Regions from separate parts of the Micromonospora sp. Llam0 genome, predicted to be linked through region 1. Evidence: riboswitches for the same ligand, from Rfam matches in the RefSeq annotation. Region 1 holds a riboswitch; each other region holds the start of a gene.
The links. Region 1 has a riboswitch for cobalamin ahead of EDC02_RS08275 (VWA domain-containing protein). Riboswitches for the same ligand answer to the same signal wherever they lie in the genome.

Region 2: another riboswitch for cobalamin. It lies ahead of EDC02_RS11625 (iron ABC transporter permease); the one in region 1 lies ahead of EDC02_RS08275 (VWA domain-containing protein).
Region 3: another riboswitch for cobalamin. It lies ahead of EDC02_RS11730 (LPXTG cell wall anchor domain-containing protein); the one in region 1 lies ahead of EDC02_RS08275 (VWA domain-containing protein).
Region 4: another riboswitch for cobalamin. It lies ahead of EDC02_RS22580 (ribonucleoside-diphosphate reductase subunit alpha); the one in region 1 lies ahead of EDC02_RS08275 (VWA domain-containing protein).

What each region holds. Positions count from the first base shown of each region.
Region 1 is NZ_RJJY01000001.1:1,833,006-1,838,228, reverse strand. Features, by position in the region: gene EDC02_RS41435 (cobyrinate a,c-diamide synthase) at 1-338, opposite strand, end outside; gene cobO (cob(I)yrinic acid a,c-diamide adenosyltransferase) at 332-934, opposite strand; gene EDC02_RS08275 (VWA domain-containing protein) at 934-2,949, opposite strand; cobalamin riboswitch at 3,030-3,157, opposite strand; cobalamin riboswitch at 3,269-3,443, shown strand; gene EDC02_RS08270 (CbtB-domain containing protein) at 3,475-3,675, shown strand; gene EDC02_RS08265 (CbtA family protein) at 3,692-4,450, shown strand; gene EDC02_RS08260 (hypothetical protein) at 4,519-4,860, shown strand; gene EDC02_RS08255 (helix-turn-helix transcriptional regulator) at 4,939-5,223, shown strand, end outside.
Region 2 is NZ_RJJY01000001.1:2,603,289-2,608,511, reverse strand. Features, by position in the region: gene EDC02_RS11635 (YcaO-like family protein) at 1-23, shown strand, start outside; gene EDC02_RS11630 (YcaO-like family protein) at 20-1,408, shown strand; cobalamin riboswitch at 1,472-1,662, shown strand; gene EDC02_RS11625 (iron ABC transporter permease) at 1,744-2,814, shown strand; gene EDC02_RS11620 (ABC transporter ATP-binding protein) at 2,811-3,638, shown strand; gene EDC02_RS11615 (ABC transporter substrate-binding protein) at 3,628-4,593, shown strand; gene EDC02_RS11610 (ABC transporter substrate-binding protein) at 4,608-5,223, shown strand, end outside.
Region 3 is NZ_RJJY01000001.1:2,625,825-2,631,047, reverse strand. Features, by position in the region: gene EDC02_RS11735 (hypothetical protein) at 1-412, opposite strand, end outside; gene EDC02_RS11730 (LPXTG cell wall anchor domain-containing protein) at 409-1,857, opposite strand; cobalamin riboswitch at 1,951-2,106, opposite strand; cobalamin riboswitch at 2,283-2,400, shown strand; gene EDC02_RS11725 (prenyltransferase/squalene oxidase repeat-containing protein) at 2,485-3,543, shown strand; gene EDC02_RS11720 (hypothetical protein) at 3,562-4,038, shown strand; gene EDC02_RS11715 (DUF5134 domain-containing protein) at 4,321-4,839, shown strand; partial or broken gene EDC02_RS11710 (heavy metal translocating P-type ATPase) at 4,834-5,223, opposite strand, start outside.
Region 4 is NZ_RJJY01000001.1:5,185,759-5,190,981, reverse strand. Features, by position in the region: gene EDC02_RS22590 (ROK family protein) at 1-572, shown strand, start outside; gene EDC02_RS22585 (hypothetical protein) at 550-1,134, opposite strand; cobalamin riboswitch at 1,229-1,439, shown strand; gene EDC02_RS22580 (ribonucleoside-diphosphate reductase subunit alpha) at 1,580-3,955, shown strand; gene EDC02_RS22575 (ribonucleotide-diphosphate reductase subunit beta) at 4,051-5,028, shown strand; gene EDC02_RS22570 (aspartate aminotransferase family protein) at 5,060-5,223, opposite strand, start outside.

The DNA.
Region 1 (5,223 bases):
AGCGCCGCGACCTGGGCGGTGGAGCCGACGTCGGCGCCGCCGACCCGGCCGTCGTAGAGCCCCATCACGCCCTCGATGACCGCGAGGTCGGCCCCAGCGGCGCCGTGGGCGAACAGTGGCGCGAGGCACTCCTCACCGACCAGCACCGGGTCCAGGTTGCGGCCGGGCCGGCCGGCGGCGAGCGTGTGGTAGCCGGGGTCGATGTAGTCCGGGCCGACCTTGAAGCCGGCGACCCGGACGCCCTGGGCCGCGTAGGCGGCGAGCAGGCCGGTGGCCACGGTGGTCTTGCCGTGCCCGGAGCCGGGTGCGGCGATCACCACCCGAGGTACGGCTACCACTCGATGCCCTGCTGGCCCTTGCGTCCGGCGTCCATCGGGTGCTTGACCTTGGTCATCTCGGTCACCAGGTCGGCGAGGTCGATCAGCTCTGGGGCGGCGTCCCGGCCGGTGACTACCACGTGCTGGCTGCCCGGCCGGTCCCGCAGCACCGACACCACCTCCGCGACGTCGATCCAGCCCCACTTGATCGGGTAGGTGAATTCGTCCAGCACGTAGAACCGGTACGCCTCGACGGCCAGATCCCGGCGGATCTGCGCCCAGCCCTCGGCGGCTTCGGCGGCGTGATCACGCTCGGTGCCCGGGCGCTGGATCCAGGACCAGCCCTCCCCCATCTTGTGCCAGGTGACCGGGGCACCCCGGCCGGACTCGCCGAGGGTACGCAGGGCCGCCTCCTCACCAACCTTCCACTTCGGGGACTTGACGAACTGGTAGACGACCACCGGCCAGCCGGCCGACCAGGCCCGTAACGCCATCCCGAAGGCCGCGGTCGACTTGCCCTTGCCCGGGCCGGTGTGGACGGCAAGCACCGGCTGACGGCGCCGGGCCCGGGTGGTCAGCCCGTCGTCGGGGACGTGTTCCGGTCTGCCCTGTGGCATCAGGCGGCCCTCCCGGCGGCGAGGCCGACCCGGCGCGCGGCGCCGGCCCGGTTCGTAGCGGTCGCCCGGTTGACGGCGCCCGGGTGCGGCACCACCGCCGACAGCGCCTCCAGCGGCAGCCATTCGGCATCGAAGCCGGTGGCGAGCCGCCGGGCCAGGCCCAGTCGCACCGGACCGGACTCGCAGTCGAGTACCACCATCGCGGTGCCGGCGAGCAGCGGCGCAAGGGCTGTCGGATCCGGCCCGCTGGTCGATCGCCCGTCGGTGACCAGCAGGACCAGCGGCCGGCGGCGTGGGTCGCGGCGACGCTCGGCTGCGACGGTGGTGGCGGCCGCCCGTAGCCCGGCGGCGATCGGGGTACGGCCACCGGTGCGCAGCTGCGCCAGCTTGGCGACGGCTACCTCGTGGCTGCTGGTCGGCGGCAGCACCACGTCGGCGGCGGCACCCCGGAAGGTGATCATCCCGATCCGGTCCCGCCGGTGGTAGGCGTCGCGCAACAGCGACAGCACGGCGGTCTTGACCACGGTCATTCGCTGCCGGGCCGCCATCGACCCGGAGGCGTCGACCACGAACAGGATCAGGTTCGCCTCCTGGCCGACGTAGCGGGCCTGGCGCAGGTCGGCGGGGGTGATCCGGCGGGCGCCCCGGGATGCGGCAGCGCGCACCGTGGCCGGTAGATGCACCGTCGACGGCCGTCCGGTCGGTGATCCGGCACCGACCACCCGGCCCCGGTCGGCGTGGGCCGCCGAACGTCGGCCGGGCGTCGCGCCGGCACCGAGCCCGGGTAGCCGCAGTGTCCGGGGCCGGTACGCGGGCCCGGCCGCTGCCGGAGCCGGACCGCCCGGCGGTACGCCGTCCGGCTGCTCGGCACCGTCCGCCGGCCCACCGGCGTCCGGCGTAGCTGGCTCGGAAGGTGGGCCGCCGTCCGAGTCGGGGGGACCCTGCGACGGGCCGCCGTCCGGTGGCGGCGGACCCTGCGGCGGAGGAGGACCGGGGTCGTCGTCGCCGCATTCGTCACGCAGCACCTCGTCGAGCCGCTGCTCGTCGGCGCCGGGCGGGTCGAGCGGGTCACGGCGCCGCCGGTGCGGCAGCGCCAGCCGGGCTGCGTCGGCGACCTCGGCGGCGGTGACTGCCAGTTTGCCCCGCCAGGCGGCCAACGCGACGGCGGCGCGGGCCATCACGATGTCGGCCCGCATACCGTCCACCTGGTACGCCAGGCAGATCCGGGCGATCCGGTCGATCTCAGCATCGGGCAGCGTGACCGCAGGCAGGGCGGCCCGCGCGTCGCGTACCCGCAGCGCGAGCTGGTTGTCGGCGGACCGCCAGCGGTCCGCGAACGCCACCGGGTCGGTCTCGTACGCGAGCCGCCGGCGCACCACCTCGGCCCGGTCGGCCACCTCGGTCGGCGCGGCCACCGACACCATCAACCCGAAGCGGTCCAGCAACTGTGGACGCGGCTCGCCCTCCTCCGGGTTCATCGTGCCGACCAGCAGGAACCGGGCGGCGTGGCTGACCGACACCCCGTCGCGTTCGACGTGGGCCCGGCCCATCGCCGCCGCGTCCAGCAGCAGATCAACCAGATGGTCCGGCAACAGGTTGACCTCGTCGACGTAGAGCAGGCCCCGGTGCGCGGCGGCGAGCAGCCCCGGCTCGTACGCCTTCACACCGGCGCTGAGCACCCGCTGGATGTCCAGGGTGCCGACCACCCGGTCCTCAGTGGCGCCGACCGGCAACTCGACCAGGGCGGCCGGGCCGCCGCGTGCGGTCACCGGCGCGGTGTGCGGTCCGTCCGGGCAGGCCGGGTCCGGGGCCGCGGGGTCGCAGCCGAACCGGCAGCCGAGCACCCGGTCGACCTCCGGTAGCAGCCCGGCGAGCGCGCGGACGATCGTCGACTTCGCGGTGCCCTTCTCACCCCGGATGAGCACTCCACCGATGCCGGGGTGCACCGCGCCGAGCAGCAGGGCCTGCCGCAGGTCGGGCAGGCCGACGACGGCGGTGAACGGGTACGGCGTCATGGCAGGGGCCGACAGGTGTGCATGGTGAATCCCTCCCGCGGGTGTCCACGCCCGCGTACCGGTGGACCAGCGAGCGGCCGGAGTCTCCTGGCTGCCGGATCGACGTCGCGTCCCGAGCCTTCCCGCCATCGGGGCAGTGGCTGTCTCAAGGGGACGCAACTCACCGGTCACAGTGGCGGGACCGCCCCGGATTCGCACCGGGTTCCTCCGCGCACCGCTCGTGCCGGTCATGCTCCCCCACCGGAGGTCCACCGTCAACGTGGCGCCGGTCCCGGTACCGGCCACCGCCGCAGCCATTGCCCGGGCGGTCACGACGGCGGTACGCTGCGCAGGCCACGGTGTTCGGGAAGCCGGTGTGAGTCCGGCGTGGTCCTCGCCACTGTGACCGGGAAGTGTCCGTTCCACCACGCCACTGGGCCGACGACGGTCCGGGAAGGCGGGACGGCCGCGACGATCCGGGAGCCAGGAGACCGGCCGTGGCATGTACCGCATCGCCACGAGGCATGGACGAGAGGATTTCCTGGCATGACTGCACCTTCTGTCGGCGGAGACATCACCCCCACCGCCATCCGCGTACCGCTTGCCGGTTGGTTGCTGGCCGCCGTCGCAGCGGTCGTCATCTACCTGGTCGCGCAGGACAACGGGCTGGTGCTGGCCGGTGCCGCCGAGTTCGTGCACGAGTTCACCCACGACGGCCGGCACGCACTCGGCGTCCCGTGCCACTGAGCGGGGGTCAGCTCCGATGAGCACCTACCCGTTCGGCGCGGTACTGGGCCGCAGCCTGCTCGCCGGTACGGCCGCCGGCGTGGCGGGCGCGCTGGCGGCCCTGCTGATCGTTGAACCACAGATCGAGTCGGCGCTGGTCGTCGAAGAGGCCCGCGCGGCGACCGGGACGGCCGGACACAGCCACGACGAGGAGTTGGTCGGTCGGGCCATGCAGGTCTTCGGCGGGCTCGTCGCCACCGTCGCGGTGGCGCTGTGCCTGGCGTTGATCGTCGCCGTGGTCTTCGCGGCGACCCGGCACCTGCTGCCCGGCCGGGATGACTTCCGCCGGGTGGGACTGCTCGCCGGGCTCGGCTTCGTCGTGGTGGCGCTGCTACCGGCGATCCACTTCCCGGCCAACCCGCCGGGCGTCGGCGACCCGGACACCGTCAACCAGCGCACCGGACAGTACCTTTCGTTCATCATCGCCGCGGCCGCCGTCACCTGGCTGGCGCTGCTGGCCCACCGGCGGCTGGCCGGCTGGGCGCGGCCGGCACCCTACCGGACGGTGGTCGCGGCGGCGCTGGCCGTCGTCGGGTACGCCCTGCTGCTGGCGCTCTGGCCGGCCTCCGGGGTCGACGTGCCCGCCGACATCCCGGCGGCGCTGTTGTGGGAGTTCCGACTCGCCTCGCTGGCACAGCTCGCCGCGATGTGGACGGTCCTCGGGGTGGTGTTCGGACTGCTACTCACCCCGGCCCGGACCGGTGACCGGCGGGCCACGCTCGCCGACGTCGCGTGACGGCGCAGGACGGCGCGGCGGGAGCGGAGCACGGGCCGGCAGGCCCGGCACCCGGGCACCCCGTCCGGGTGACCGTCTGCCGGGGCTGCTGTTGCGGCACCTGTCGCAAACACCCGGACGTCGACCATGACCGGCAGCTCGACATCCTGCGCGCCGCCGGGTCGGTACGGGTGTCCGACTGCCTCAACGCCTGTGACCGGTCCAACGTGGTAGTCGTGCAGCCGGCGGCGCTGGCCCGCCGACTGGGCGCCCGCCCGGTGTGGCTCGGCGGTGTGCTCGACGAGACATCACTGTCGAGTGTCGTCGACTGGATCGCGGCCGGCGGTCCGGGCCTGGCCGCGCCCCCGGACCGGCTCGCCAGGCTGTGGTTCGCCGCCCCCCGCTGGGGAAAGTCCGCCCCGATGTCCTGACCCGCGTGGTGCCGTCGCTTGCCGGCCACCGCGATCCGACGGCCGACAAGCGACGCCCCCGAACGCGCGCCTGCCCGGATGCCAGCTGGTCCGGTCATCGCGCGGCTTCGCCGACCCGCGCGGCCGGTACAGCGGCAGGACGTCTGGCGCCAGCATTTCCGTACCGTGCACGGCATCGACCTACCCGGCCCGGACAATCCGGCGGTACGCAGCCTGGGCAGCCGGGCCGCCGCCGGCGACCGGGTGCGGCGGCTGGTCGCCGCCGAACGGCACGAACATCTGGCCATCAACACCGAAGTGATCAGCGCGGCGGCCTCGGCCGCAGCGATACCGCTGGACCGCAGCCAACTGGACCGGGGCATC
Region 2 (5,223 bases), 770 kb from region 1:
TCGACCCCCTTCCGTACTCGTGACCGGCCAGCGCACAGCGGTCCCCGGCGGGCTCGTCGACCCGCGCACCGGCGTCATCCGCCGCGTCGAGCCCTACCCACGCCACCCACACCTGCCCGCCGCGCTGCACCTGGTCCGTTCCGTCATCAGCGACACGACCGCCTTCTGCGAATGGCGCAGCGACCCGTCCGGAATGGGCGCCGCGTTGTGGGACCCGACAGCGGCCGAGGGCGCCGCCATCGGCGAGGCGGTGGAACGCTACTGCGGCAACCTCGTCCCGCCCGACCTGCCCGTCGCGACCTGGACGCAGCTGACCACCGTCGGTGATGAGGCGGTGGACCCGAAGACCCTACCGCTGTACAGCACCGACCAGTACGCCGCCGACGGCTTCCCCTTCGTCCCGTTCACCCGGGACACCCCGGCCGAGTGGGTCCGTGGGCACCGACTCCCTACCGGCGAACCGGTCTGGGTGCCAGCAGCCCTGGTCTGGACCAGCTACCGGTACCGCCACCTGCCCCCGATCACCGCCACCGCGTACGCCGGGATCGGCGCCGGCACGACGACGGACGCAGCGCTCGCCAGCGCCCTGGCCGAACTCGTCGAACGTGACGCGATGACACTGACCTGGACGGCGAGGCTGGCGGGGACACGCCTGCCGACGCCGGCGTGGTTGCAGGCACCAGCGGCGGGAGCGACCGGTGCCCTACGGACCCGGCTCTGCCGGTTCCCCAGCGAACTCGGGCTCCCGGTGCTCGGCGCGCTCGTGCACGACACCGTCGACGACTACGTCACCCTGGGCACCGCCTGCCACCCCGACACCGATGCGGCCGCAGCCAAGGCACTCGCCGAAGCCCTGCATGTACAGATGGTCATGCGGGACCTCGACGACCCCCACGGCGCCTTCGCCGCGGTGGCCGCCGCACCCGGCAGCCCGCTCAAGCCCTGGCGCGCCGACCGCGCCTACCTGCGCGACTACCGCGCCGACTGGCACGACGCCACCGACCCCGGATGCCACCTGCAGGCATACCTGGACCCGGAGCTGGCACACGGGCTGGTCGACGCCGTCAACAGCTGGCCCCCGACCGACACACCGACCCTGCCCGCCCGGTCCGCCGAGCCTGCCCCGCCGTCGCCACCCGCCGCGCCCACCGAGCCCGCCCGGGCCGACCCGAGCGCGACGCAGCGCGTCCGCCTCCTGGTCGACCAGGTCCGGGCCAACGGATTCGACGCCGTCGCCGTCGACGTGACCACACCAGACGTACGCTGGGCCGGGCTCCACGTCGTACGCGCAGTCGTGCCCGGTCTGTACAGCAACGCGGCAGCGGCGTTTCCGCTGCTCGGCGGCGCTCGCCTGCCACGACTGCTGCAGGGTCCCGGCCAGCTGCGGCTGACCCCGCTGCCGCACTGAGGCGTGACAAGCATGCGCGAACGCACCGGGCAGCAGACCTCAGCTGTAGGGCACACACCGGCGTGTGTGCTAGTTTCCGCTGGTCCGAAACGGGTCGCGGTAGTGGGAAGCCGGTGTGAATCCGGCGCTGCCCTCGCAGCTGTGACCGGGGAGCGGGCACCCCTCGCGACGCCACTGGGCCACCCCGGCCCGGGAAGGCCGGGTGCCGGCAGTGATCCGGAAGCCAGAAGACCGACCGCGCCCCACAACGAACGGCTCTACGAGGCGTGGAGGCACCGTGGTCACTGTCGTGCTGCCCGGGCAGCTCCGGAAACCCCCACCATCAGCGGCAGGGGGTGACCCGCGCGTACGCCGCCGACGTGCGCGCCCGTAACTGGCCCGTCGCCGCCGTCGTCACCGTCGCCTGCCTCACCGCCGCGGTGAGCCTCGGACCGGTGCAGGTAAAGGCGACGACCGTGTGGTCAGTGGCCTGGAACAACACCGGTGGCCGACTGCTGGCCCCGGTCCCGGTGACCTGGCCGCACGGCGACGAACAGATTGTCTGGCTGGTACGGATGCCGCGCGCGGCGCTGGCCGCCGTCGTCGGCGCCGCGCTCGCCGCCGTCGGTGCGGTCATGCAGACGCTGCTGCGCAACCCGCTCGCCGACCCGTACCTGTTGGGAGTCTCCTCGGGAGCGTCGGTGGGCGCCGCCGTGGTGGCGCTGCTCGGCGCGTTGTCGTCCTGGGGCATCTACGCCCTGCCGTCCGGAGCCTTCCTCGGCGCGTTACTGGCGGTGCTGCTGGTCACCGCGCTCGGCCGCCGAAGCGGCCGGGCCGGACCGGTGCAGATGGTACTGGCTGGCGTCGTCGTCTCGTACGTCCTGTCAGCGGTCACCAGCTACCTGGTGATCAGCTCACCCGACCACCAGGCGGTACGCGGGATACTGTTCTGGTTGCTCGGCACGGTGGCAGGGGCACGCTGGGACGTGGTGGCACTGACCGCCGTGGTGGCCGTCGCCGGCGGCGCGGCACTACTGGCCCGCGCCCGGGCACTCAACGCCATCAGCGGCGGCGAGGAGTCCGCCGCGACCCTCGGCGTCGATGTCGCCCGGGAACGATACGTACTGCTGGGCGTCTGCGCGCTGATGACGGCCGTGGCGGTCGCCGGGGTGGGCGCTGTGGGCTTCGTCGGGTTGATGGCCCCGCACGCCGTGCGGCTCGTCATGGGAGCCGACCACCGGGCCGTGCTGCCGGTGGCGATGCTCACCGGCGCGTCGTTCCTCGTCCTGGCCGACCTCGCGGCCCGCACCGTGGCCGCTCCGGCGGAGCTGCCCCTGGGAGTGCTCACCGCGTTGTGCGGCGGCCCGTTCTTCCTCTGGCTGCTGCTGCGCCGCAGCGGCCGCAGCGGGCTCGGGGTCACCGCGTGACCGGCGCGCTCGACTTCGACACGGTCACCGTGCACGTCGGCGGCCGGGACCTCGTGCGGGACGTCTCGATCACCGTACGACGCGGCACGATAACCGGCATCCTCGGGCCGAACGGCGCCGGTAAGACGACGCTGCTGCGCGCCGGCTACCGCGTCGTGCGCCCCGACTCCGGCGACGTCCGGCTCGACGGTACGAGCCTTCCCCAGCTACGCCCGCGTGCCTTGGCCCGTCGGCTCGCCGTCGTCCTGCAGGAACGCGACCACGCGCTCGAACTGACCGTCGCCGACGTGGTCGCCATGGGCCTGACCCCGTACAAGCGGGCATTCGAGCCCGACACCGCAGCCGACCTCGCCTGGCTCGACCGCTGCCTGACCCGGGTGGACGCCTCCCATCTGCGGCACCGGGCCTTCGCCACGCTGTCCGGTGGCGAACGTCAACGCGTACTCATTGCCCGCGCGCTGGCCCAACGCGCCGATCTGCTCGTGCTCGACGAACCCACCAACCACCTCGACGTCGCCGCGCAGCACGAGGTCCTGCGTCTGCTGCGCGGGCTGGAGCTCACCGTGCTGGCCGCCGTGCACGACCTCAACCTCGCGTTGGCGTACTGCGACGCCGTGCACGTGTTGTACGCCGGCGCGCTGGTCGCCAGCGGCCCCCCGGCGCAGATCATCGAACCCGCTCTGGTCGAGCGGGTCTTCGGCATCCGAGCCGCCACCGTCGTCAACCCACTCACCGGAGGAACCCAACTCGTGTACGCCCCACTCGGACCCCCGCCGTCGCATCCGGTCCCGGACACACCGACCGGAGCCGACAATGCCCGGTGACGAGCTGACCTACCGGCCGGGCCTCGTCGGCGAAGCAGCGGCACCGGCGCGGCGGGTCGTCACCATCGACAGCGGCCCACTGTCCCTGCTCGCGGCGTTGGGCACCGTCGACCGCGTCGTCGCCGCCAACGACACCGACGGCGGCTGGTCGACGCTGCCCGCCACTACCCGAGCACAGATCTCGTTGCTACCGCGTCGCTTCCCAACACTCGCCGACATCCTTGCCCACGGCCCCGACCTGGTAGTCGCCGGCGACAACGAGGCGTTCGGCGACGGCGCCCTCGGCGCCCGCGCCGCACTGGCCCGACGCGGCATCCGCTCGTTCCTGCTCACCGAGGCCGCACTCGAGGACGCACCCGTCATCACACCGGCCACGATCCACTCGACGATCAACGACACCATCGCCCTCGGCCACGCCCTCGGCGTCGCCGACCGGGCCGAGACGATCGCCGCCGGCTGGCGTACCCGGATCGACGCCGTCGCCTCGCGAACACGACGCAACCCACCACGACGGGTCTTCGTACTCGACATGCCCCGCCACGACGCCGTGCTCACCGCCGGTAGCGCCGCCGTGGTGACCGATCTGCTGCGTCGAGTCGGCGGTGAACCCGTGACAACCGATCTGCCTTTCACCTACGGCTGGATGCCCTGGCACCAGCTCGCCACGCGACCCCGCCCACACGTGCTGCTCGTCAGCGACTACGGCCCATTCGACGTAGCGGACAAGCTCGACCGCCTGCGGGCCCGACCCGAGATCACCGCGTGGCGCGTCGGCGAGCTGCCCACCGTCGTCCTACCGCTACGCGACACCGTCGAAGGCGCCAACAACATCGACGCGCTCGAGTACCTCGCGACCGCATTCGCGGATCTGCCCATTGACGCCGGACTCATCGGCCAGGACGCCGGACCCGCCAGCCAAGGCATCGAACCCACCGATCAACCGGAGCGACCATGACCACAGGACCAACCGTGACAGCGCCCACCCGCAGCCGACGCGCTGTCGTCGCAGCCACCCTCACCGGCGTCGTCGCCGTCGCCGGCTGCACCAGCACCTCCGACTCCAACCGGGCCGACCCCGCCGCCGCGCCGACTGCAGCCACCGGCCCGATCACCGTAGAAACGTGCCAGCGCACGATCACCCTGGAGACCTCGCCAGAGCGAATCTTCGCTGTCTTCCACCCGGCCATCGAGCTGGTGCACGCACTCGGTGCCAGCGACCGGCTCATCGGCTCGGCCTTCCTGGACAACGAGATCCTGCCCGAGTACGCCGCAGCACAGGCCGATGTGCCGTACAACGACGACTATCCCAGCAAGGAACGGCTCTACTCGCTGTCTCCGGACTTCGTGCTCAGCGCCTTCAACGACGCCTTCACCCCCGCCGTCCTCGGCAGCCAGGACGACCTGGCGCAGCAGGGTATCGAAAGCTACGTCTTCGGTGAATGGTGTCCAGCGGGGGAGCCGGGGGAGGGCAACCCGCTGCAGCTGACGCAGGCCACGTTCGAAACGACCTACGCCGACATCACCCAGGTCGGTGACCTCCTCGGCGCAGCGGACCGGGCGGCCGAGATCATCGCCGCGATGCAAG
Region 3 (5,223 bases), 790 kb from region 1:
CGCCGTCGGAGGCGTGCCAGTAGGACCAGTACGCGCTCGCCGGGGGCGTGTCGATGCATGGTTCCTCGGCGGCGGTCGGTCTGCCTTCGATCCGGCAGATGAATGATTCGCCCCAGCGGGTGGTGCCGGTGATCGAAATGCCGGCGTTCTTCAGCGCCGCGTGGCCGGTGGCCTGGTCGCCGACGGCGCACCGGATGATCGTCGGCCCACCCAGTTCCTGAAAGTCGACGATGACGGTGACTCCGTTGCCGTCCGGGCAGTAGCCGGCCCGGCCGGCTGCTATGGCCGGGTCGACCGGCGCCAAGGCGGCACCGGCGGCGACAACCACGGCGGTGAGCAGTTGCGCCGCACGGATCGACCAGGCTGGGTGGCTCGCCGCGCTGTCCACTCCGGCTCCTGTGCCGGTCGTCATTGCGGTGTTTCCCGTCGTCGGCGGGCCACCAGGAGCAGGCCCACCCCGGCGATGATCGTCGCGCCGCCGAGTAGACCGTAGGCGGCGACCGGGGCACCGGTGGTGGGCAGGCGTCCACTCGGTGGTGGCGTCGTGGCCGGTGTGACGGACGGGATCGGGCTCGGGATCGGGGTCGGGCTGGAGGTGGCCGTCGAGGTGGGCGTCGGCGACGGTGTGCCCGGGCTGCTGGTGGGTGTCGGGGTGGGACTCGGCGTGGCGCTCGGGGTGGGCGTCGCGGCGGGGCTCGGTGTCGGCGTCAAGGTCGGGGTGGGTGCCGGGTCGCCGATCCCGATCCGACCCAGCGGCACCTGTGCCAAGCCGAGGACCGCCTGGGCGGTGGCCCGGCGCCACTGGTCCAGTTCGAACTCGCCGATTCCGTCGGTGACGGCTGTGGCGAGCGCGTCCGGGGTGTATGCGATCGCGCCGACGTGTGCCGAGGCCGCGCCGGCGTTGGCGGTGGTGATCTGTTGCGCGGCGACGAACCCGGCGGCCTGTCCGGCGGCGGTGTGCTCGCCAGCGGCGGCCAGTGCCTGCCCAGCCAGACCGGTGCTGTTGGTGTTGGGGTAGTCGGTGAAACCGGAGCCGTTGAAGGAGCCGTCAGCCGCCTGCGCTGACAGCAGCCACGACGTGGCGGCCGCCGCCGGCTCGGCGGTGCCGCTCGCTCCGGCGTCGGCGGCTGCCAGCAGAGCCTGCACCGCCATCGCCGTGGCGTCCACCTCCATGCTCTGCTCCGTGACCGGATCCGCCGAGCATGAGGTGCCGGCCGCGTTGGGATAGAGGCGGAAGCCGCCACCTGGGCACTGCTGCTTGACGAGAAAGTCGACCGCGGTCTGCGGTACGCCGCCGGAGCGGGCCAGCCCGATGACGGCCAGCGACTGACCGAACAGGTTCGACCCGGCGGTGGTGTCGAGGTTACGGTCGTAGAGCCAGCCCGCCTTGGTGCCCTGGTCGGCACCGTAGATCAGGTCCAGTGTGCGCTGACGCCAGTCGTGGCCGCCGAAATCGGTCGGGTCGACACCGGCTGCGACGGCGGCCAGGAGCACCTTCGCCGTCGATCCGCCGGTGACAAAATCGCCCATATCGGTACGGATGACGGCGTAGCCGTCGGCGTTGGCCGTGAGCGCCTCGACGATGGCGGCAACGGCGGCCTGTTCGGCACCGGTGGCCCGCAGCGCGAAGAGCGCGTCGATCGTCAGTCCCCAGTCACTGCCGACGAAGCCCGGCAGGCCGCCGTCGACCAGCTGACCGGAAATCCAGTGCGAGCCGGCCTGCGCCGCCGCGGGGGTGGCGGCCAACCGCAGCGCAGGAGACCCGGCGGGACGGTTGAGAACGACCCCGGCACTGGCGGCGACCACCGTGAGGGCGGCAAGCGCCGGCAGAATCCGGCTGATGAAGCCACGAACCATGGTGGAGACCTTTCGGAGCGGTGACCGAAACCGCATCCGCCGGTCGCACGCGACCATGGCCGATCCGGGCTCGATCCGTAGACCACGACGTGTTGAGCCGCTCACTCCACAGTCGGGCAATCCGGCTCGCGTACCGGTGCTGACGGGCACACCAGCGCGCATACGGCTGCGGGTCAGCGCCGGCCTCGCACCGGCTTCCCCCGCCTGGGAGCACATTCAGTTGTGACGAGCTGCTACCGAGTATGTCAGATCAGCAACCGCGGGCGTCCTCACCGGACGTCACGGATGGCGGCCGATCGGGTCGAATAGCGGATCTGCTCAGCGGTTGACAACCACTGTGCCGAGTATGGCCGCCGCAGCCACCGGCCTGATCAAGGCCGAAGCGTTGACGGCCGAGAGGAGTCGTGCCCACACTATCCGCAGCAGTTCTGTACCTGTGCGTCGATGGGGGAAGTCCGGTCGGAAGCCGGCGCTGGCCCGCAACGGTAGGCGGCGAACACGACGCCGCGAGCCCGAATACCCGTCGACGTACTGCTGCTGAGGATTTCCACCCGTCGTGGCCCACGGGTCGGAGCCACCCGGGTCGCCTGGGTCGCCTCGACGTATGGGCCGGAAAGGCGCCGCCCGATGGCCACCCACCGCCGTCACCGTCTCCGACTCGTCACCACCGGTGTACTCGCCGCTCTCGCGTTGACCGTGACCGCGGCCGCGCCGGCCGCAGCCACTCCACCGCAGACCCACAACCGCGTCGACGCCGCCGCTGGCTGGCTCGCCCGGCAGATGGTCGACGGAGAACGCTTCGAAGTCGTCTTCGGTGGCGTCGCCTACCCCGATCAGGGCCTCACCATCGACGCGATCTTCACTTTCGCCGCAGCCAAGGAAGCCGACAGCTACGCGACCAACGCGATCACCTGGCTCGCCGAACCAGCGGTGATCACCGGCTACATCGGCGACGGCACCGAGGCGTACGCCGGCGCCACCGCCAAGCTCGCGCTCGGCGTGCAGGTCCGTGGCCTCGACCCCACCTCGTTCGGTGGTGTCGATCTGCTGACCCGGCTCACCGGGCTGATGGCACCCTCCGGCCGGTTTTCCGACCAGTCCGTGTTCGGCGACTACAGCAACATGTTCAGCCAGTCGTTCGCCGTCATTGCCCTGGACCGGGCCGGCGGCGCACCAGCGCAGGCCATATCGTTCCTGGCCGCCAGCCAGTGTCCGGACGCCGGGTTCCCGCTCCAGTTGGCCCAGGCCACCTGCACCAGCGACGTCGACGCCACCGCGATGGCGATCCAGGCACTGATCGCGGCCGGCGAATGGCACAAGGCCCAGACGGCCGCGCAGTGGCTGATCTCCGTGCAGTCCACCGACGGCTCGTTCACCGCCGGCGGGGTCGCCAACGCCAACAGCACCGGCCTGGCCGCCCAGGCGCTGGTGGCGACCGGCCGGGTGCTGGCCTGGTGGCAGGCCCGTCAGTTCCTGCTGAGCCTGCAGGTCGGCTGCACCGGTGCCATTGCTGACCGGGGCGCGATTGCCTACACCACCACCGGATTCGACCCCGCCACCGCACCCCGCGCCACCGCGCAGGCCGTACCCGGCCTGGCCGCGGCCAGCCTGGTCACCCTGTCTGCCAACGGCTCCCGACCGGACGCGCCGACGCTGGCCTGCGCCCAGCCGTTCAGTCCCGCGTAGCTAGCCCACGGAGGAATGATGACAACACTGATCCGCCGTCGTGTGGCGGCACTCGCCGCGATCGTCGTGCTGGCAGCAGGACTGGTCGCGGTCGACCCACTGACCCGCCCGGCGCATGCTGCCGCCTGCACACCCGGCACCGGCGTCACCGTCGTCGTCGACTTCACCGCCTTCGGCCTCGGCGTGCAGACCAACTGCTACCTCGGCGACCCGCCCACCGGCCTCGCCGCCCTGCAGGGCACCGGCTTCACCCCCACCGGCACCCTGCGTTGGGGACTCGCCTTCATCTGCCGCATCGACGGCCTGCCTACGCCTGCGGCCGAACCCTGCGTCAACACACCACCAACCAGCGCCTACTGGTCATACTGGCATGCCACCCCGGGCGGCACCTGGACCTACAGCACCCTCGGCGCCAGCAGCTACAACCCGGCGATCGGCACGGTCGAGGGCTGGCGGTTCGGCTCCGGCCAGGCGCCCTCGATCACCCCACCCTGATCGCTCGGCGCGGCGACGACATGAATCGGCCCCTGAAGCTGTCGTTGATCGCCGCGCCGATCGGATGACGTGCGCCCGGCGTCGCGCTGTCGGCGCCTGGCACCGTGGTCGACTTCACGGCCGCAGCGGGCCACGCTCGACCGGCGGGCTTGTGGGAGGTGCTGGTGGTCCCCTCGACCGCCGTTCGGTGGCTGCTCACAGCCGCTCATCGTCGTTGGGACGTACTGTCTGTGGCGGTGCCTGGCCCACGTCGGTGGGTCGGGACACGGCGGCCGGTGGCGGATGTGGGTCGGCGACGCCGCCCATCTGGCGATGAGCGTGAGCATGATCGTCATGCTGTGGGGTCTAGACGCCGGTGACCTGTGGGGTCTGCAGGCAGCCGGGTTCGTCCTCGCCACACTGTGGTTCATACTCATGGCGTTACACAGTCATGAGGAGCCGGCCCGGGTGCGTTTCGGGCAGGTCAACCAGGGGGTCGCCATGGCGGCGATGGCCTGGATGTTCCTCGGCGTACATGTCTCACCTGGCCACGGCACCCACGGGACGGCGGCGCATGCGCACCACACCACGAGTGGAACCTCGACGGTAGTCACGATCCTCTTCGCCAGTTGTCTCGGGGTGTCGACCCTGTGGTGGATCTGGGTCAGCCGTCGTCCGGCCCCGCTTGGTGGCGGGCGACAGTCGACCCGATCCCCGAGCGTTGCCCCGGTCACCACCTGGCTTCTCGGCGATGCGGGGGAGGCGGCGTTCCATGCGCTGATGTCGGCCGCCATGAGTGCCGCGTTGCTCGCGGCGCTATGAGCGCACGGCACCGCCGATCGGCTGCCACCGGAACAGCCGCAGGCTGTTGCCGACGACGAGCAGACTCGAGCAGGCCATCGCCGCAGCGGCGGCCATCGGGCTTGATCACCCGCAGCGTCGCCCGGGACAGGCCGATCGCGTCGACCACGCCAAGCAGGTCGACATCGCCACGACGAATCCGCAGCAGCGTGATGTCGCTGGCCTCGATCGCCACATCCGTGCCGGACGCTACCGCCACCCCGAGGTCGGCCTCGGCCAGCGCCGCCGCGTCGTTGACACCGTCACCGACCATGGCGACGGTCCGGCCACTGGCCCGCAGTGCCTGAATGACCTGTTGTTTCTCTTCCGGCAGGACCTCGGCGATCACCTCGGGCCCCCCGAGGC
Region 4 (5,223 bases), 3.4 Mb from region 1:
GTACGAAGATCGCCGCCGCGCTCGTCGTCGCCGCCGGCACCGGTACCGGCGGCGCCATCGTGGTCGGCGGCGACGTGGTGGTGGGCCGGCACGGCTTCGCCGGCAGCGTCGGGCACCTGCCGGCCGCCCGGCGCCTCGGCCGCCGCTGTGGTTGCGGCGCGGTCGACCACGTCGAGGCGTACGCGGCCGGCCCGGCGATCGCCGCCGAGTACGCGGCCCGGACCGGTCGCGGTGCGGCACCGCCCCTGGAGGAGGTCGCGGCGGCGGCCGCCAACGGCGATCCGGTCGCGCTGGAGGTGACCGACCTGGCGGCCCGGGTGCTGGGCACCGGGCTGGCCACCGCCGCCAACCTGCTCGATCCCGAGGTGGTCGTCCTCGGCGGTGGTGTGGTCGGGCTCGGCGACCGGTTCGTCGCGGGCGTACGCGCCGCGCTGCACGCGGCGGCGCTGCCCGGGATCGACCGGCTGCCGGTGCGTACCGCCCGGCTCGGCAACGCCGCCGTGCTGGCCGGCGCCGCGCTGCTTGCCGGCCAGCTCAGCGCTGGCCGGTTCAGCGCTGGCCGAGGTCGATGACGGTCTCGGCACCCGCCGCCGCGCCGCCACCTTGTCTGCCGGTCGCCGGGTCGCCACCTCGTCCGCCCGTACCGCCGCCGCTGGCAGCGGCGGGCCGGGCCGATTGTCGGTCCGGATAGAGCCACAACGATCCGATTGCCAGGGCCACCAGCAGGTGTACGGCGGACTCGCCGCCCCCTTTGTGGATCCAGCCCCGCCAGCCCGGCATGACGCCCAGCAGCAGTTCGCGCCCCGCGTCGATGTCCGCCGGTGCGATGACGAACGAAAGGGCAATCAGCGCCACGGTCGACGCGCCGAAGCCGACGACCAGGCCCACCCGGCACAGTCGGGGCCGTCGCCGGGGCCCGGCGGTCAGCGCCCATGCGGCCAGGCTGCTCACCGCCGCGATTCCGAGCATCGCCAGGTACGGGGTGCGTGGCGAGGTGACACCGGCGAGGGTGTTGTTCAGGTCGAAGACCGCACCGGCCCGCAGCCCGGTCGCCTGGATGCTGAGCGCCCCGACGACGCCGACGAGCAGGGTACCGAGCACCGCCCCGTACAGACCCCATAGCACGCTTCTCACCCGACGGACCCTCCTCCCCGGACCCGGTGCGACCCGACGCCGCGACACGCCGAACACAGTATCTGGTGTTGTGTCTTCTGGCTCGCTCCCATATATGGTGTATCCCGCAGCTGGTTCGGCCACCCCTCGGCGGTGGTCGAGGCAAGAGGGAACCCGGTGGGAGTCCGGGACTGCCCCGCAGCGGTGAGTGGGAACGACCGCCGTCACCGAGCACTGGACCCGTGGCGGGTCCGGGAAGCGACGGCCAGTAGGCACCGGCACGACGCCCACGAGTCCGAAGACCTGCCAGCGTGCCGCACGCGTCGCGTGCGGTGGTCGAAGGCCGCGCGGGACGGCCGACGCCGACGACCGGTCCACGCCGGCGGAGCAGACCGCCAGGTGAGTGACCGGTGGCGTCCTCCCCGCGTGTCCGTCGACCGGTGGACAGGCACGACAAGGGGAACCGATGCAGGTACGCAAGCGCAACGGCGACACCGAACCGGTGGACGTCAACAAGATCGTCAAGGCGGTCGAACACTGGGTCGCCGACCTGGACGAGGTCGACCCGCTGCGGGTGGCGACCCGGACGATCAGCGGACTGTACGACGGGGCGACAACCGCCGAGCTGGACAAACTGTCGATCCAGACGGCGGCGGAGCTGATCGGCGAGGAACCGCAGTACTCGAAACTGGCGGCCCGGCTGCTCGCCGCCTACGTGGACAAGGAGGTCCGCGGCCAGCAGGTGGCCAGCTTCAGCCAGTCGATCCGATACGCCCACGGCCTCGGGCTGATCGGCGACGACACCGCCGCCTTCGTCGCCCGCAACGCCCGCAAACTCGACGACGCCGTCGACGTCGACGGCGACCTGCGCTTCGAGTACTTCGGGCTGCGAACGGTGGCCGACCGCTACCTGCTGCGGCATCCGCAGACCCGGCTGGTGGTGGAGACGCCTCAGTACTGGCTGCTGCGGGTGGCGTGCGGGCTGTCCCAGACGCCGGCCGAGGCGATCGACTTCTACCGGCTGATCTCCAGCCTGGCCTATCTGCCCAGCTCACCGACGTTGTTCAACTCAGGCACCCGGCACACCCAGATGTCGTCGTGCTTCCTGGTCGACTCGCCGCGCGACGAGCTCGACTCGATCTACGAGCGTTACCACCAGGTGGCGAAGCTGTCGAAGTTCTCCGGCGGGATCGGCATCTCCTGGTCGCGGATCCGTGGCCGGGGCGCGCTGATCCGGGGCACCAACGGCAGGTCGAACGGCATCGTGCCGTTCCTCAAGACCCTCGACGCCGGGGTCGCGGCGGTCAACCAGGGCGGCCGCCGCAAGGGCGCCGCCTGCGTCTACCTGGAGCCGTGGCACCCGGACGTCGAGGAGTTCCTGGAGCTGCGGGACAACACCGGTGAGGACGCCCGGCGCACCCACAACCTGAACCTGGCCAACTGGATCCCGGACGAGTTCATGCGCCGGGTCGAGGCGGACGCCGACTGGTCGCTGATCGACCCGTCCGACGCGCCGGAGCTGCCCGACCTGTACGGCGAGGCGTTCGACGAGGCGTACCGGGCGGCGGAGAAGAAGGCGGTCCGGACGGTCAAGGCCCGCGACCTGTACGGGCGGATGATGCGCACCCTGGCGCAGACCGGCAACGGGTGGATGACGTTCAAGGACGCCGCGAACCGGCTGTCCAACCAGACCGGCGAGCCGGGCAACACGATCCACCTGTCCAATCTGTGCACCGAGATCCTCGAGGTCAACAGCGACACCGAGACCGCCGTGTGCAACCTCGGGTCGATCAACCTCGGCGCGCACGTCACCGCCGACGGCGTCGACTGGGACAAGCTGCGCGCCACGGTCCGTACCGCCGTGGTGTTCCTCGACCGGGTAATCGACATCAACTACTACCCGGCGGCGCAGGCGGCGGCGTCGAACCCGCGCTGGCGTCCGGTCGGGCTGGGGCTGATGGGCCTGCAGGACGCGTTCTTCACGCTGCGGCTGCCGTTCGACTCGGTACCGGCCCGGGAGTTGTCCACCCGCGTACAGGAGGAAATCTTCCTGACCGCGCTGGAAACCTCCGCCGGGCTCGCCGAACGGTTCGGCCCGCATCCGGCGTACGCCGAGACCCGGGCCGCCCGGGGCGAGCTGCACCAGGACCTGTGCGGCGCCGAGCCGGGCCAGCCCGAGCGGTGGGCCCGACTCCGGTCGACGATCGCCGCACACGGCCTGCGGAACTCGCTGCTGGTCGCGATCGCGCCGACCGCCACGATCGCGTCGATCGCCGGCTGCTACGAATGCATCGAGCCGCAGGTGTCCAACCTGTTCAAGCGCGAAACCATGTCCGGGGAGTTCCTGCAGATCAACACGTACCTGGTCGGCGAGCTGAAGGCGCGCGGGCTGTGGACGGCACCGGTCCGGGAGCAGATCAAGCGGGCCGAGGGGTCGGTGCAGGGCCTCACGGACCTGCCCGCCGACGTGCGGGAGCTGTTCCGTACCGCGTGGGAGCTGCCGCAGCGGGCGCTGATCGACCTGGCCGCCGCCCGCGCCCCGTACGTCGACCAGTCGCAGTCGTTGAACCTGTTCCTCAGTGCGCCGACCATCGGCAAGCTGTCCTCGATGTACCTGTACGCCTGGAAGTCCGGGCTGAAGACCACCTACTACCTGCGGTCGCGTCCGGCGACCCGGATCCAGCAGGCCACCGTCGGCATCGCGCCGACCGCCGGGCCGGTCGCCGGGCCGGTCGTCGGGCCGGTCGTCGGGCCGGTCGTCGGGCCGGTCGTCGCGGCCGGCGCCGACGAGGCGTCGGCCTGTTACCTGGAAAACCCCGAAACCTGTGAGGCCTGCCAGTGACCGTCTCCGAAACCAGCACCGTCTCCGCGACCACTAGCGCCGCCACCAGTAACGCTGCTGGCGCGGGCCGACGGCAGTTGCTGCTCGACCCCGGCATGGACCTGACCCTGCGGCCGATGCGCTACCCACAGTTCTTCGACCGGTTCCGGGACGCGATCAAGAACACCTGGACGGTGGAGGAGGTCGACCTGCACTCCGACCTGCCGGACCTGGCCAAGCTGTCGCCGGCCGAGCAGCACCTGGTGTCCCGGCTGGTCGCGTTCTTCGCCACCGGCGACACCATCGTCGCGAACAACCTGGTGCTCAACCTCTACCAGCACGTCAACTCTCCGGAAGGCCGGCTCTACCTGTCCCGGCAGCTGTTCGAGGAGGCGGTGCACGTCCAGTTCTACCTGAACCTGCTGGACACCTACGTGCCGGACGAGCGGGAGCGGTTCGCGGCGTTCGCGGCGGTGGAGAACATCCCGTCGATTGCCCGTAAGGCCGAGTTCTGCTTCAGGTGGATCGATTCCATCTTCGAGCTGCGGGAGCTGCGTACCCGCGCCGACCGGCGGGCCTTCCTGCTCAACCTGATCTGCTTCGCCGCCTGCATCGAAGGGTTGTTCTTCTACGGCGCCTTCGCGTACGTGTACTTCCTGCGGTCCCGGGGGCTGCTGCACGGTCTCGCCTCGGGCACCAACTGGGTGTTCCGCGACGAGTCGATGCACATGGCGTTCGCCTTCGACGTGGTGGACACGGTCCGCGCCGAGGAACCGGACCTGTTCGACTCCGAAATGGAGCAGCAGGTCAGGCAGATGCTGGCCGAGGCGGTGGAGTGCGAGGTGCAGTTCGCCGCGGACCTGCTCGACCAGGGCGTGTCCGGGATGTCGTTGGCCGACATGCGGGAATACCTGCAGCACGTCGCCGACCGGCGGCTCGCGGTGCTCGGCATCGAGCCGATGTACGGGTCGAAGAATCCGTTCGCCTTCATGGAGCTGCAGGACGTGCAGGAGCTGTCCAACTTCTTCGAGCGGCGGGTGTCGGCGTACCAGGTCGGGGTGACCGGCTCGGTGACCTTCGACGACGACTTCTGACCCGCGTCCCCGCCCGGCCCGCCGCGACCGGCTACCCCGCTGCGGCCGGCTCGGTGACGGCGCGGATCGCCGCCGCCGTGCCGACCGCGATCTCCTCGACCTCGTCGGCGGAGACGACCAGCGGCGGGCCGAGCAGGATCACGTCCCCGTCGACGCCGTCGGCGCAGCCGGTGCCGCTGTAGAGCAGCAGACCGG